DNA from 3 places in the Shewanella sp. W3-18-1 genome. Region 1 is predicted to be linked to each of the others. Evidence: predicted binding sites of a transcription regulator. Region 1 holds the regulator's gene; each other region holds the start of a gene.
What was found. The regulator sigma-54, encoded in region 1, starts transcription at its own class of promoters, with help from an activator protein. The targets are predictions, from matches to a motif close to GTTGGCACGNNNNTNGNNT.
Positions count from the first base shown of each region.

Region 1 (4,641 bases):
ACAGGGAAAGATTTTAATATCCAAGGGCAAGGCCTTTATGCGGACCTGAACGCGCAGGAAGTCCAATTGACCAGTCAGGTAGTAGGAACCTATGAAGCAAAATAAGATATTACTTGCCAGCTTAATGCTGATAATGAGCATGAGCACTTATGCAAAAGTCGCAGATCTGCAGCAAGAAGTGAAAATCAAGGCTGTGAGCCAAACGGCGGATATTAAAAACAACCAAATCATCTTCTTTGGCCCAGTAGAAGTCACCCAAGGTTCGATTAAAATCAATGCACAAGAGCTGCGCGCATTTTCTGCCGATGGTGAAACCAGTAAAATCTTAGTGGCAACAGGCAACCCCGCGACTTACACCCAAATCTTAGATGACGGTCGCCCTGCATCTGCTAGTGCTAAAGAAATTCGCTATGAAATGGCAACAAGAACATTAACACTCACAGGTTCGGCCTCCCTCGATCAAGCGGGTAGTCAAGTGACAGGTAACCTCATTCGTTACAACATCATTCAACAAAAACTGATCGCAGAAAGCACAGGGAATGGTGATGACCGCGTGATAACCATTATTCAACCCGAAAGCTATCAGGATGATCTCAAACCCCAAACACCCGCAGATAAACCTGTGAAAGAGCAGGACTCTCAATGACCCAAATTACCCTAAGAGCACAAAACCTCGCCAAGAGCTACAAAAACCGCCAAGTGGTTAAAGACGTCAGTCTGACAGTCAAAACTGGCCAAGTTGTTGGTTTGCTAGGCCCAAATGGTGCAGGTAAAACCACGACCTTTTACATGGTGGTTGGGTTAGTAAAAAGCGATAAAGGCCATATTTTTATCGACAATGATGATTTAACAGCAGATCCTATGCATCTTCGCGCCCGCAAAGGAATTGGTTACTTACCACAAGAAGCCAGTATCTTCCGTAAGCTGACCGTTCACGACAATATCATGGCGGTATTACAAACCCGTAAAGAGCTAAAAGACGAAGAACGCGAAGAAGAACTGGAGCACCTACTCGAAGAGTTCCATATTACCCATATTCGCGATAGCCAAGGGATGTCCTTATCGGGCGGTGAACGTCGCCGAGTTGAAATTGCCCGCGCCCTCGCGGCCAATCCCAAGTTTATTCTGCTCGATGAGCCTTTTGCGGGCGTTGATCCGATTTCCGTTATCGATATCAAAAAAATTATCGAACAACTTAAGAGTCGTGGCTTAGGCGTACTTATCACAGACCACAATGTCCGAGAAACATTAGACGTATGTGAACATGCCTATATTGTGAGTCACGGAAACCTGATTGCCGAGGGAACTCCTGCAGAGATCTTAGACAATCAGCAAGTTAGGGCTGTGTACTTAGGTGAACAATTCAGGCTATAGTTACTCCAGCGGAGTCCATAGCATAAAATTATTGCGACTAGACTCCACTCACTGATAACAAACGGCCTCATTCAAAAATAATAACGTAGGGATCAGCGGTAACATGAAAGCGTCACTCCAGCTCAAACTGGGCCAACAGTTAACCATGACGCCACAATTACAACAGGCGATTCGTCTGTTGCAGCTCTCGTCATTGGAATTACAACAAGAGATCCAGCAAGCCTTAGACTCTAATCCTCTTCTTGAGCTGGAAGATGAGCAATTTGACGCACCTACAGAACGCAACCAGAATTTATCAGACACAGATTTCAGCGAATCAAGCCCACTGCCACCCGAACAAGATAGCTCCACTGTTGATACCGCAGAATCCTTGACCAAAGAATCGATGCCAGATGAACTTCCCATGGATACCACTTGGGATGAAGTGTTTACCGCCTCACCCAACTCAGGTTCGGGTGGCAGTAGAGAAGATGACATGCCCTTTCAGGGGGAAACCAGCGAGGGCCTACATGAACATTTAGAATGGCAAAAAAACCTCACCCCCTTCTCTGAAACCGATCTTGCCATTGCCACGGCCATTATTGATGCTATTGATGATCAGGGCTATCTCACCCAAAGCACTGAAGATATTCTCGAAGCGATGGGAAACCCTGAGATTGAGTTGGACGAAGTCGAAGCTGTACTTAAGCGTATCCAACACTTTGATCCTGTTGGTGTTGCAGCAAGAGATCTCAGCGAATGTTTACTGATCCAGCTATCCCATTTTTCGCCGGACACACCACATCTCGAAAATGCCCGCATGTTGATCAAAGATCATTTAGATCTGATCGCTGCTCGCGATTTTAGGCTGTTAATGCGTAAAACCAAACTGAAGGAAGATGAACTTCGGGATGGTATCGCACTGATACAAACGCTGAACCCTCGCCCAGGTTTGTTGATCACACCGATAGATGAAGAATATGTGATCCCAGATGTGTCGGTATCGAAGAAAAATGGCCGTTGGGTGGTAGAACTCAACCCAGATTGCATGCCCAAAATCAATGTAAACCAGCAATATGCCGCCATGGCTCGCAGCACAAAAAGCCAAGCAGATAGCCAATTTATTCGTGGCCATCTGCAGGAAGCCAAATGGTTTATCAAGAGCTTAGAAAGTCGTAACGACACCTTACTCAAAGTGGCCAATTGTATCGTTCAATACCAACAAGGCTTCTTTGAGTACGGTGAAGAAGCCATGAAACCTATGGTACTTAACGATATAGCCGAAGCGGTTGAAATGCATGAGTCGACCATCTCACGGGTCACAACTCAAAAATACATGCATACCCCTAAGGGACTTTTTGAACTAAAATACTTCTTCTCAAGCCATGTCGGGACTGACGATGGCGGTGAGTGCTCATCCACAGCAATCAGAGCCTTTATTAAAAAACTGGTTGCCGCGGAAAACCAGAAAAAACCATTAAGCGACAGCAAGATGGCACAACTTCTGGCAGAACAGGGAATAAATGTTGCGCGCAGAACCATTGCGAAGTATCGAGAAGCAATGCTTATTCCCCCTTCCAATCAGCGTAAAAGTTTATAGCCTACTATGGATATCGGAGGACGTTTCTATGCAAATAAAGCTCATTGGACACCATATCGAGATTACTGAATCGTTACGGGCATATGTAGAGGAAAAATTTTCAAAACTTGAACGCCATTTCGAACAGATCCATAATGTGCACGTTGTGCTCAATGTTGAGAAAATGCAACAGATTGCCGAAGCGCGAATCAACCTCACCGGTGGTGAAGTTTTTGCAACTTCAGAGCATACTGACATGTATGCTGCCATAGACGTCCTGATCGATAAACTTGATCGTCAGGTTATTAAACACAAAGAGAAGTTAACAAAACACTAATAATGGAACTTTGTACCATACTGAGGCCGGAGTGCACTACCTGCGCCACTCCGGGCAGTAAAAAAAAGGTACTGGAACTCATCAGTGACTTAGCCGCTGCCCAGTACCCCACCCTCTCATCTCAAGAGATCTTCGAAAGCCTTGTGGCGCGCGAAAAGATGGGGAGCACAGGTATAGGTAACGGTATCGCCATTCCACATGGTCGATTAACCGATATTACACAACCCATTGCAATACTCGTAAAATGTGAGGAACCGATAGCTTTCGACGCTATCGATAAGCAACCTGTTGATATTTTGTTTGCACTGCTTGTGCCGGCGGATCAATGCCAACAGCACCTAAGCACGCTGTCGTGCATGGCAGAAAAGCTAAGTGATAAACAAATATTAAAACAACTGCGTAAGACGCATGATGAAACGGAACTCTATCAGGTAATCACTGGATGAAACTGGTCATAGTGTCAGGCCGCTCTGGCTCAGGCAAATCTGTCGCACTTAGGGTACTTGAAGATCTCGGCTATTATTGTGTCGATAATCTTCCCTTGCCACTAATAGGCAGTTTGCTTGAGCAACTCAAAGGCAGTAACGATCTTGTCGCCATTAGTGTCGATGTTCGTAATATGCCAGAGCAAGATAAAGTGCTGGTTCAGCAACTTTCTAACCTGCCAGCAGGGACGGAGATTACCAGCTTCTTCCTCAATTCAAGCGATAAAGTGTTACTTAAACGCTACAGTGAAACACGCCGCCTGCACCCGTTATCTAAAAGTCGAGTATCCCTACAAGAAGCCATTAAACTTGAAGGAAAACTGCTCGAACCTATGTCCAAACTGGTAGATCACTACATAGATACTTCAAATTTAAATATCTATGATTTAAGCGATCAAGTCAGACAAATTCTTCTTGGTAGCGTTGATAAAGAATTAGTCATCTACTTTGAGTCCTTTGGCTTTAAAAATGGCATGCCTACAGAAGCCGACTTTATGTTCGATGTGCGCTTTTTACCTAACCCCCATTGGGAGTTAGCATTGCGTCCATTAACAGGCCTAGACGAACCTGTAGCTGAGTTTTTGAATCGCCAGCCCCTGGTAAACAAGTTCATTTGGCAGATAGAAAACTTACTAGAAACCTGGTTACCACACCTTGAGCGTAATAATCGCAGTTATTTAACCATTGCGATTGGTTGCACAGGTGGACAGCACAGATCGGTTTATGTGGCAGAACAATTAGCGAAGCGATTTAGTAATGGTAAACATAAGGTCAATGTACGCCATCGAGAGCTAGATCATGCCAAAGCTTGAACGTCAGATTACCATCTGTAATAAGCTCGGTTTACACGCACGCGCCGCCACAAAATTGGTGGTACTGGCCTCTGA
Region 1 is NC_008750.1:3,934,781-3,939,421, forward strand. It holds gene lptC (LPS export ABC transporter periplasmic protein LptC) at 1-105, shown strand, start outside; gene lptA (lipopolysaccharide transport periplasmic protein LptA) at 92-646, shown strand; gene lptB (LPS export ABC transporter ATP-binding protein) at 643-1,374, shown strand; gene SPUTW3181_RS17950 (RNA polymerase factor sigma-54) at 1,478-2,953, shown strand; gene hpf (ribosome hibernation promoting factor) at 2,982-3,269, shown strand; gene ptsN (PTS IIA-like nitrogen regulatory protein PtsN) at 3,272-3,715, shown strand; gene rapZ (RNase adapter RapZ) at 3,712-4,566, shown strand; gene SPUTW3181_RS17970 (HPr family phosphocarrier protein) at 4,553-4,641, shown strand, end outside.

Region 2 (4,641 bases), 750 kb from region 1:
AAGTGATTGACGTTGAGGCATCAAGACATCAAGGCATTAATGCCACAGATGATTACAAGGTTGTTTCTTCGGTTATTTCTTGATAGGGAACAAACACCTTAAGGGATGCGGGTTGAACCTCAATGGTAAGATCCGCAGGCTCAAACACTTCGCCATCAATCACATATTTACACTTAGGCTGACTGCGAATGGTGACCTTTTTAGCGTGGGCGTGGTGGACTTTACTTAGGCGAGCTTGTTGAACTTTTAGATCTTTATGGCCTTCTTTTACCCACCCAGCGATTGCTAATTCGGCTAAGCCAAGCAAGGGGCCTTTGGGGTCATCGTCCGCATCCAACCAGGTAATATCGAGCAATCCATCGGTCATATTGGGTTCGCCATTTCCTTGTGCTAGCAAACTGGTAAAGGGGGCGGCATTGGCAATTACTAAGCTGTGGGTACGGATCGTTATCGGCGCGGCATCGTCCAAACTTAACGAGATAGTTAAGGTTTCTGCCATACTCATCGCTTGCCATAGACCATCGAGGTAGGCCAGTTGACCTAGGGCGTTTTTACGCTCGCGGTTTGCTGATTCAATCATTTTTTGCTCAAATCCAATGCCGACAAGTAACAACACTAACTCATCATTACAACGTGCGGTATCTATAGCTTGGGTGTGTCCTTGAATAATATTATCCAGCGCCTGAGAGATAGGAATTATCTTGCTGCCTAAACCAAATAGCGCATGACTTAAGGCGTTCGTCGTTCCTAAAGGAATAATCCCTAACATGATATCGGTATTCACAACTTCTGATGCGACCTCGGTTACCGTACCGTCTCCGCCACAGGCGATAACGATATCTGCGCCTGCACTGCGGGCCTGTTGAGCGAAGATATTTGCGGTTTCGTCTGCTGTTGTGAGAGTTAACGTCAGGTCAAAATAGGCTTTGAGTTCATCTTGGATTTGTTCGCTGTATTCTTGCCATTTTCCGCCGCCAGAGACTGGGTTGGCGATAATCCATGCTACTTTGTGGATGTTAATTTTCCCTTGACTGAGCATGCGCTCAAGCGCGCGTAATTGCCATTTGTTTAAGCCTGCGGTTTTGCGAACTTGCTTTATCTGTTGCAGTACTTCTACGAAGTGCTGTTGTTTATCTTTACAAACCAAATAAGCGGCGAGTACCAGCACTGAGCGGCCACGACCCATAGCACAGTGGATGAGTACCTTTTTATTGGCGCGCACTTGGCGGTGCAGCCAGTTAACGGCTTGATTGAGTTGGGCACTGGTCGGCACACTATGATCTAAGATGGGAATATTTAAATACTCAATATGATCTTCAAACTGTGACCAATCTAAGCCATCAAACTCAGCGGTGACATCCAGAATGGCAGTGATCTTATTGGCTTTAATCTTTTCCAGATCCGCAGGAAAGAGTCGACAACCGAGATACAGATGTTCATCTATCCTCTGCATCGATGGCACTGAATCACATTTTCTCGCCCAATGGTTATAGAGTCGGCAACCCAATAAAAAAGGGATAAAACCCCAGCGAATATACCAAGGAATAGTGCCATCTTGGCGTTTTCTAAAAATACTGGCGCGATTAAACCAATAGGCTGAGCCGACTAAAAACAGTGACAGGCTCGTCCATGCCCAAATGAACGTAAGCAGAGGAGAAGTTCCTGCCACCGCCAAATAGGCGAATAGCATGGCACCTGCTGTGTACAAATATTTGATGTGGATCTTCGTTAGCATGCAAGTTCTCCAATGCTGTTGCTTTTGGTTAAATTCGTTGCACTTGAAATGGTTGAATGTGAGATGAAGATGTTGAAATGATTGAGTGTAAACCAAAAGGGTAGCAGTAGATGTGTCTATTGCTACCCTAAATCAGATAAAGCTTGTTAGCCTAGCACTTAGTATCTTTAGCCTTAACGCCTTCTTTGACTTCTTCACAGGCATCTTCGATAGCGTTGCCTACATCGGTAATGGCATCATCGATCTTTTCACCGGCATCTTCGGCTTTGTTATCACTACAGGCAGATAGGCCTAGGGCGAGTAATAATGCCAGTGCTGCACTTGTCATTAGCGTAAATGGTTTCATATCTATTTTCCTCTCCAATAAAAATTAAGGGCGCGGGGCTCTACCTTTGATGGCATTGACCAACAGTGAAATCACCAGTAACACAATAAATAAGAAGAAAATGATTTTTGCGATACCAGCAGCGGCTCCTGCAATACCGGTAAAACCAAAGAGCCCAGCAATAATGGCAACAACCAAAAACATTAATGTCCAACCTAACATATTAACCTCCTATCCCAGTCTTTATCCTTCATCTGACCCGTTTGTGTCATTTGTAAGGTAATGGTGAGTGGTTATTTATAGGATGCGAGCTTAATGCCAATGTGGTTTTTTAAATATAACATTTTGATTTTGTTTGTTTATATTTAGCTTTAGTTGATTTTTTTTAGTTTACTTAAATGCAAATTAAGCAATTTTTACCTTACTTTCGGTAAAAGTTTCAGCCTCAATAACTGTGCTTTTTATCAATAAAAAAGCTGACACTGTTACCCATGCCAGCTTTATATACAAGGTGTTACGTTGAGGCTAATCGGTTAAAAACGATTTAGCGGTTTCCAGCGTTGCAGGCTAACTGGAATGCTCGCGCCTTGGGATAACAGCAGGTTAATCCGCGCTTGATACGCCGCGCCCACCATTAAATGTTTGGCTAAATCCACCGCATTACGGGCCTTATAGTCATCTAAATAACTGCCTTTGGCCCACGCATTAAATGCGCCAAGGGCAGGGCCTGCCCAGATTTGGTAATCCATTTCGCGGCCGACTTCACCTGTGTTTGACCAGCGGCTCGATAAACCCAAATACCAGCGGAAAATCAGCGCCATCTTACGTTTGGGGTTATCCAGTGCGCGCTCGATTTGCTTAGGATCGCGCTCGTTAAAGTGGGCGACTGTGCCAGCCCAAATATCATCGAGTGATGAGCGGAACACTTGCTCTTCGAGCTTTTTACGCTCGTCCGCAGGGATGGCATCAATCGAATCGTAACGGGTGTAGATTTCATACAGCTTATTGGCGCGCATCGGGAACAGAGTGCCGCGCTTAACCACTTGTAATTTCACGCCCATTTCGAACATATCGGCGGCAGGTGCCATAGTCACATCGGCCATTTCTGTGGTGGCGAGTAACTTACGTGTGTGTTCACTCGCGCCCGCCTCCACACATGCTTGGTTGATTGAACCTGTGACGATAAAGGCCGCGCCCATGTTGAAGGTGGCTAATGCTGCATCGGGTGTACCAACGCCGCCGCCAGCACCAACACGGATGGGCGTCTTGTATTGATACTTAGCTTGGATTTCATCTTTGAGTGCCAAAATCGTCGGCAAAAGCGTGACTAACGGACGATTGTCGGTATGGCCGCCAGAGTCGGCTTCGGCTGTGATGTCATCCGCCATCGGCACAAGCAATGCCATCGCCATTTGGTCTTGGCTGATAAGACCGTCACTCACTAGTTGCTGGAGGATTTTGGCAGGCGCCGGTTCCATAAACTTAGTCGCGACTTCGGTACGGCTGATTTTTGCGATGACTTTGTTGCCAATGACTATTTCGCCATGTTCGTCGCGGCTCAATCCCGCTGCGCGGTAATAGACGATCTGCGGCGTTAAACCTAAAAATGCCGAGGCTTCGACTGTGCGCACTTTATGTTTTAAAAACAGCTCAACGCTGCCGCGCTCTAATGCGGGCTCGCTTGGGCTGTGAATTAAGTTAAAAGCGTAAGGGCCATTGGGCAGCGCCGCTTGAATGCGGGTAATGGCCGCTTCAACGCGGGATGGAATTAACCCCGCCGCGCCAAATGAGCACAAAATGCCCGCTTGGCCCAGCGCAATAACCAGTTCTTCCGAGGCAATACCGTTGGCCATAGCGCCGGCGTAGTAAGCGTATTTAACCCCGTGTACGCGGCGAAAATTACTGTCGCCTAAACTTTGGGTGCCAAGGGCGGGCGCAAAGGCGCTGACGGGGTGTGAGCCAAGAGGCGCTTGGCTGTCGCTTGTGGTTACTTCGGCCGTTTGCGCTATGCCTAAGCCTTTTTCGCTGTGATTGACTAAGTAACAGGCTTGGCTTAAATCTTTGAGTTTTTTGCCTAATGAGTCGATATCAAAGCTCAGCGCGGCATCGTTGACTTGCCACGGCCAAGGGCTGAGTTTTTCGTTATTGCTATTGTATTGATCTAGAGTATGGCTAGTCATAGGTGTTCTCATGTTATTTGTGCCGCCTTGGTGATGTGGATAGCCAAGGCGGCGCAATTATTTGTTATTCGTTATTTGTTATTCGAGATTAGCGTCTTTCTAACAGCGTAAACTCGCTAGGCTTCTTCAATACAGATGGCGATATCTTTAACTTCATAAATCCGCAGACCATCTTTACTCAAGTTGGCATCGCCCATAATGATGCGTTTGCCATTGTCGTCTGTCACGCTGGTAATGTGCACATCCAGTGACATCTGCTTGTTTAATGGGTTAATTTGACCGCGATACTTCCATTTGATATCCGATAAAATCTGCCCGAATTTTGGATTGTTAAAGCCCGCGCCAAGGTCTTGGTCAATCGCATAGGTTTGCATCAGCTCGATAATGGCTTCAACCCCTAA
Region 2 is NC_008750.1:3,184,974-3,189,614, reverse strand. It holds gene SPUTW3181_RS14505 (diacylglycerol kinase family protein) at 53-1,735, opposite strand; gene SPUTW3181_RS14500 (hypothetical protein) at 1,887-2,081, opposite strand; gene SPUTW3181_RS21630 (DUF1328 domain-containing protein) at 2,106-2,282, opposite strand; gene pfaD (eicosapentaenoate synthase subunit PfaD) at 2,594-4,240, opposite strand; gene SPUTW3181_RS14485 (beta-ketoacyl synthase N-terminal-like domain-containing protein) at 4,357-4,641, opposite strand, start outside.
Region 2: a site for sigma-54 is predicted at 2,365-2,383, ahead of SPUTW3181_RS21630 (DUF1328 domain-containing protein). Genes of this name have one in related genera too.

Region 3 (4,641 bases), 750 kb from region 1:
CATATTGTCCGAGCTACAGGCATTTATCAGTCTCGATGAGGGCGATATTGTGATGACAGGCACACCCAAGGGCGTGGGAAGTATTCCCGCTAAAAGTGTATTTAACGTCACGCTGAGCCGTGGCCTGCAAGCGGGGGCTGAACCTTTGCTCGAATATCAATGGCTGAGTGTTTAGCGCCTGATAATATTATGTTGCACGAAGCCGAGTGACTCACCTGTTTGAGTCATTCGCCACAACTCAAGGTGTTTAACAGCACTTATCTCTGTGCGATTAATGTTGGATAATTACAGTCCTGCAACGGCTTCCATATCGAGTTCGATATCAGTGCAGCCTTTAGCGCAGAAGATCCCCGCAGTTTGTTCCGCTTTTACCTGCTCGGGTAATACCACTTTTAGCGTTTGCTTACAGCTTGGACATTGGACTGGTTTACCTTTAAATACCCGTTTAATCAGATTTTTCTGCTCATTGAATGAAGCAGCAGTAGTTTGGTTCAATACGGTAAAAGGGCTAGTCGAGGCTGTCGTCATTGGTGCGAAAATCCTTAGCGAAAGGTTAAATAAAACCACATTGTTCGAGTTAATGTGCCATCGATGATGGCTGTGAATGACGGTGATTATAACGTCAGTGAGTGTAGTCGCTAAGTCACGACTATCTATAAATTGACATTTATTTCCCCCGCGGTTGCGCAATTTTTGCGATATTTGCTGAACTTTGGCTGACTAATACAAAAATAAACTCAATTTCAGTTCATTCATAGGTTTGTTTTTCAGTGCTATCTGTAATACTGCTTTTGTCTACAAATTGGGGTGATACTGCTGCAAACTGAAATGAAATTTAAAGGGTGATTGGGGGAAATAATGAGTACGTTTGTAAAGTTAACCATAGCCGCAACAGTCGTCGTACTCGGCATACTTGCCGCGGGCATCTATCGTTTTAATATGACGAATGATGATGTGTTTATGGTCGTGGAAGATGGCCGAGTGATGCCATTTGATGATGCGATGGCTCTAGAGAATGCGAAGGCACAAGCTAATCGTGTTGACATTAATGAGACAGATCTTGTCGTACCAAGTGAGATAAAACCAGTTGCCAATGCATCAGAGGTGATGCTGAAACTGTTTACGCTTAATACTGCTAACCCCTTTGAAGTACATTTACCCGAAGGACATAAACCTGTGGCATTAACGCATTTTATTAAAGTTAAGCAAACAGAGTTTGCCATTGGCGACTATCAAGACGGTGACGTCAAGGGACGAGTATTGCTCGATTATATGCGTATTACTCCGCTTAATTTTGATCCCGCATTAGAGCCAGACACACAGAGTAATGCTCCTATTCAATTGGATTTGAATGCGCAAACAATGCCCTTTGTTGCGCCATTTATTGTGACAACTCAAGGTTCAGGGGTGTTTTGGTATCTTGGATTATTTAATCTCGATTATGAACACTCCAGTTTGAAGCATTTGGGGAGTGTTTTGATTGGAGATAGGATTGAGGTTGATAATGTTGAACCTGTTTATCCCTTTGAGTCACCTTATAAAATCGCCGTTACCTATAGAGATAGGGCACCTAATCAACCTATGTCAGAAAATCCTGAAATCGTTAAAACCTTAGAACTGACAGTTACTGAAACGGGGATTAACTAGAGCGTGCGATGCGTTATGGGTATTTTTGCAGAGTGTGAATAGGGTCTGCTGCCAACAATAAAAACAAAACCCGCCTAGGCGGGTTTTGTTTTTGGACCGATAATTCAGTCATATAGATTGATGTTAATCATTTGTGAAGGCGCTGTTTTGGAGCTGATTTATCAAACCTTTTTAACTATGCTGATTTTATCAACCACCTTTTTAACATCGTCGGTGTTTTCAGCAATTTTTAGCGCGAGTTGACGCTCTGCATCGCTTGCGACTTCCCCTTTGAGAGTCACAACACCATCGGCAACATCGACGTTAATTTGGGTGCCAGAAACATCGGTTGAAAATAATAAACGGGTTTTGACAACGGTGGCGACTTTGGAGTCGGTTAAGGTTTTCATCACATCGCTGGTACCATCATCTTTACTCATTACGGTTAACTTGTTATCGACATCTTTTACCCCATCTAGGCTTTTGATAAGCTCCGTTGCAAGGGCTTTATCGACGCGACTTTCTACTTGTCCGGTTAAGGTCACATGACCATCTTTTACATCGGTCATAATGTCAAAGGAGTTCAGGTTAGTATTGAGTAACAGGGTCGTTTCTGCTTTACCATCAATCCAAGCATCTTTGGCTTCATTTTTCCAATCTTGAGCTGCAGCCACATTTAAGCTGATTGAACCGATAAGTAAGGTTGCTAATACTGTTGCTGTTTTCATGATGATATCCTCAGTTGTTGACTCAAGGATAGATATAGCGTGAATCGTGCCAATGTTTTTAACTTATTGATTTATATATTTATATAATGATTTTATCTTTGATTTAGGCTTGTTGTAGAGGCCATTAATCGGTCTTTTTTACCGAATAAATGTAATTATTGCAGAGAGACCCTCGATGCAATTGACATGAAAAACCGCACAAGACTGTGCGGTTAGTAACTAGGGCGTTAAGGGTTATGAAGGGATTGCATGGCATCGCAACTGATTTGTAACCAAGCAGTGCCTTCGGCAAGTTGACATGTGAGATGTGGATGATGTGCTTGTTTTACTGCCCGCTTTAGTTGAGTTAGCACTTGTTGCTCGATCTCGATAAGAGCCGCAATGGCCACAGAGATTACGTGTTGTTCTAATAGCGTTTCAACTTGAGCATAAGGATTTATTTGTTGGTTAGTGATGTTACCTGTACTTGGATAGTCTTGCGGTAAGGATAGTCTGATTAATAGACGTTTATAGACAGAGGATTGCACCCTAAGAATACGTTGCAGGTTATAGTCATCGACCAGAGAGATCGCGCGAGTGTAGAACTCATCTCCCCTCTGGCAGAGTGTAATAATCCCCTCGCTAAGCTTGATATCGGCGCTGATATCAGTCTGATGTTGCACAACATTAGACTTCATAATCCATCTCCTTATGCCTGAGTCCGGCATTCTTGAGTTAATAATGTCAGTTTTGTTCAGCTACCATGCATATTCCGTTCTCGTTTTTAGTGGTAGATTAAAAGACTGATTTATAGAGCGATATTTTTAGTTAGTTCAGTTATTCGATTGGTATGTCGGAAACTATTACCATTGATGTTGTTAAAGTTTCACGGCTGGCATACAGTGGATCTTCATACACAGGAGTGAACTTAGCATGGCTCGACCAACACTTTTTTATCACCTACAGGATTTAGGTGCCGAGCAAGCACTTGTGCAACTTGAGGGTGCCTTACATTTTAATAAACTGCGTAGTATTGATGACTTACCTTGGCTTGCCCAGCTTGAAGCCAATCATGTTGATGTTGCAGTTATTGAGTTTCCTTGTCTTAGTCACGAGGACTATCTTGATTTAATGAAAAATGCAGCTATGTCGGGGATTGAGTTTATTTTTCTCTCTAATGGTCAGCCCAATCCCAACCTAGATAAGCTTATGGCGCAATATGCAGGTTATCATCTTCGCAAGCCATATGATATGTCACTGATAAGTAGTATTTTAATTGATTTTGCCCAGCATTTAGTCGCTAGTTCACCCAGCCGTTCAAGCCCCTTTTTAAGCGAGTTAGACCAATACGGTTTACTTGTCGGTTCGTCGGCGCCTATGCATAAGTTGTATCGCACCATTCGTCGTGTATCAGTCACCGACAGTAATGTATTAATTATTGGCGAGAGTGGTGTAGGTAAAGAGTTAGTCGCTAATACTATCCACTTAGCAAGCCCGAGAGTGAATGAGCCTTTTATTGCGATTAACTGCGGCGCTCTCAGTCCCGAATTGGTTGATAGTGAGTTATTTGGACATGTTAAAGGGGCGTTTACTGGTGCAAATCGGGATCATAAAGGGGTTTTTGAACAGGCGGAAGGTGGAACGTTATTTCTCGATGAAATAACGGAAATGCCTATAGAGCATCAAGTAAAGTTACTTAGAGTGCTAGAAAATAATGAGTATCGCCCAGTGGGGGGAGACAAAGTACTCCACTCAGATGTACGCATTGTGGCGGCAACGAATCGTGATCCTCTTGCGGCAATAGAGGCTGGGCTATTTCGAGAGGATTTATATTTTCGCTTGGCTCAATTCCCGATTAGAGTTCCACCATTAAGGGTTCGTGGTGAAGATATTATCGGATTAGCGCAGCATTTTCTGGCTTATCGTAATGTGGCTGAAAAGCAGTGCAAAGTTTTCTCAGAGGAAAGTCTGCGGATGATTGCTGCAAATCGTTGGACAGGCAATGTACGCGAGTTAAAACATGCCGTTGAGCGGGCTTATATTCTGGCGGATCAAGAGATTTTGCCGAGTCATTTGCAGCTAGAACAGGAAATCGATAACGCCAAAATTGCTGAGGAAGAAGTGATTATTCCCCAAGGGATGCGTTTAGATGATTTGGAGAAAATTGCCATTTATCAAGCACTAGAGTCCAGTAATGGCAATAAAACCGATACTGCTGAACAATTAGGGATTAGCGTTAAAACCCTCTATAACAAGCTCAGTAAGTATGAACAGCAAGTCGAGGCAGGTGAGCCTACTGCAAAATAAT
Region 3 is NC_008750.1:3,189,639-3,194,279, reverse strand. It holds gene SPUTW3181_RS14535 (fumarylacetoacetate hydrolase family protein) at 1-175, shown strand, start outside; gene SPUTW3181_RS14530 (hypothetical protein) at 286-528, opposite strand; gene SPUTW3181_RS14525 (hypothetical protein) at 859-1,647, shown strand; gene SPUTW3181_RS14520 (BON domain-containing protein) at 1,809-2,354, opposite strand; gene SPUTW3181_RS14515 (hypothetical protein) at 2,582-3,031, opposite strand; gene SPUTW3181_RS14510 (sigma-54 interaction domain-containing protein) at 3,267-4,640, shown strand.
Region 3: a site for sigma-54 is predicted at 2,390-2,408, ahead of SPUTW3181_RS14520 (BON domain-containing protein). Genes of this name have one in related genera too.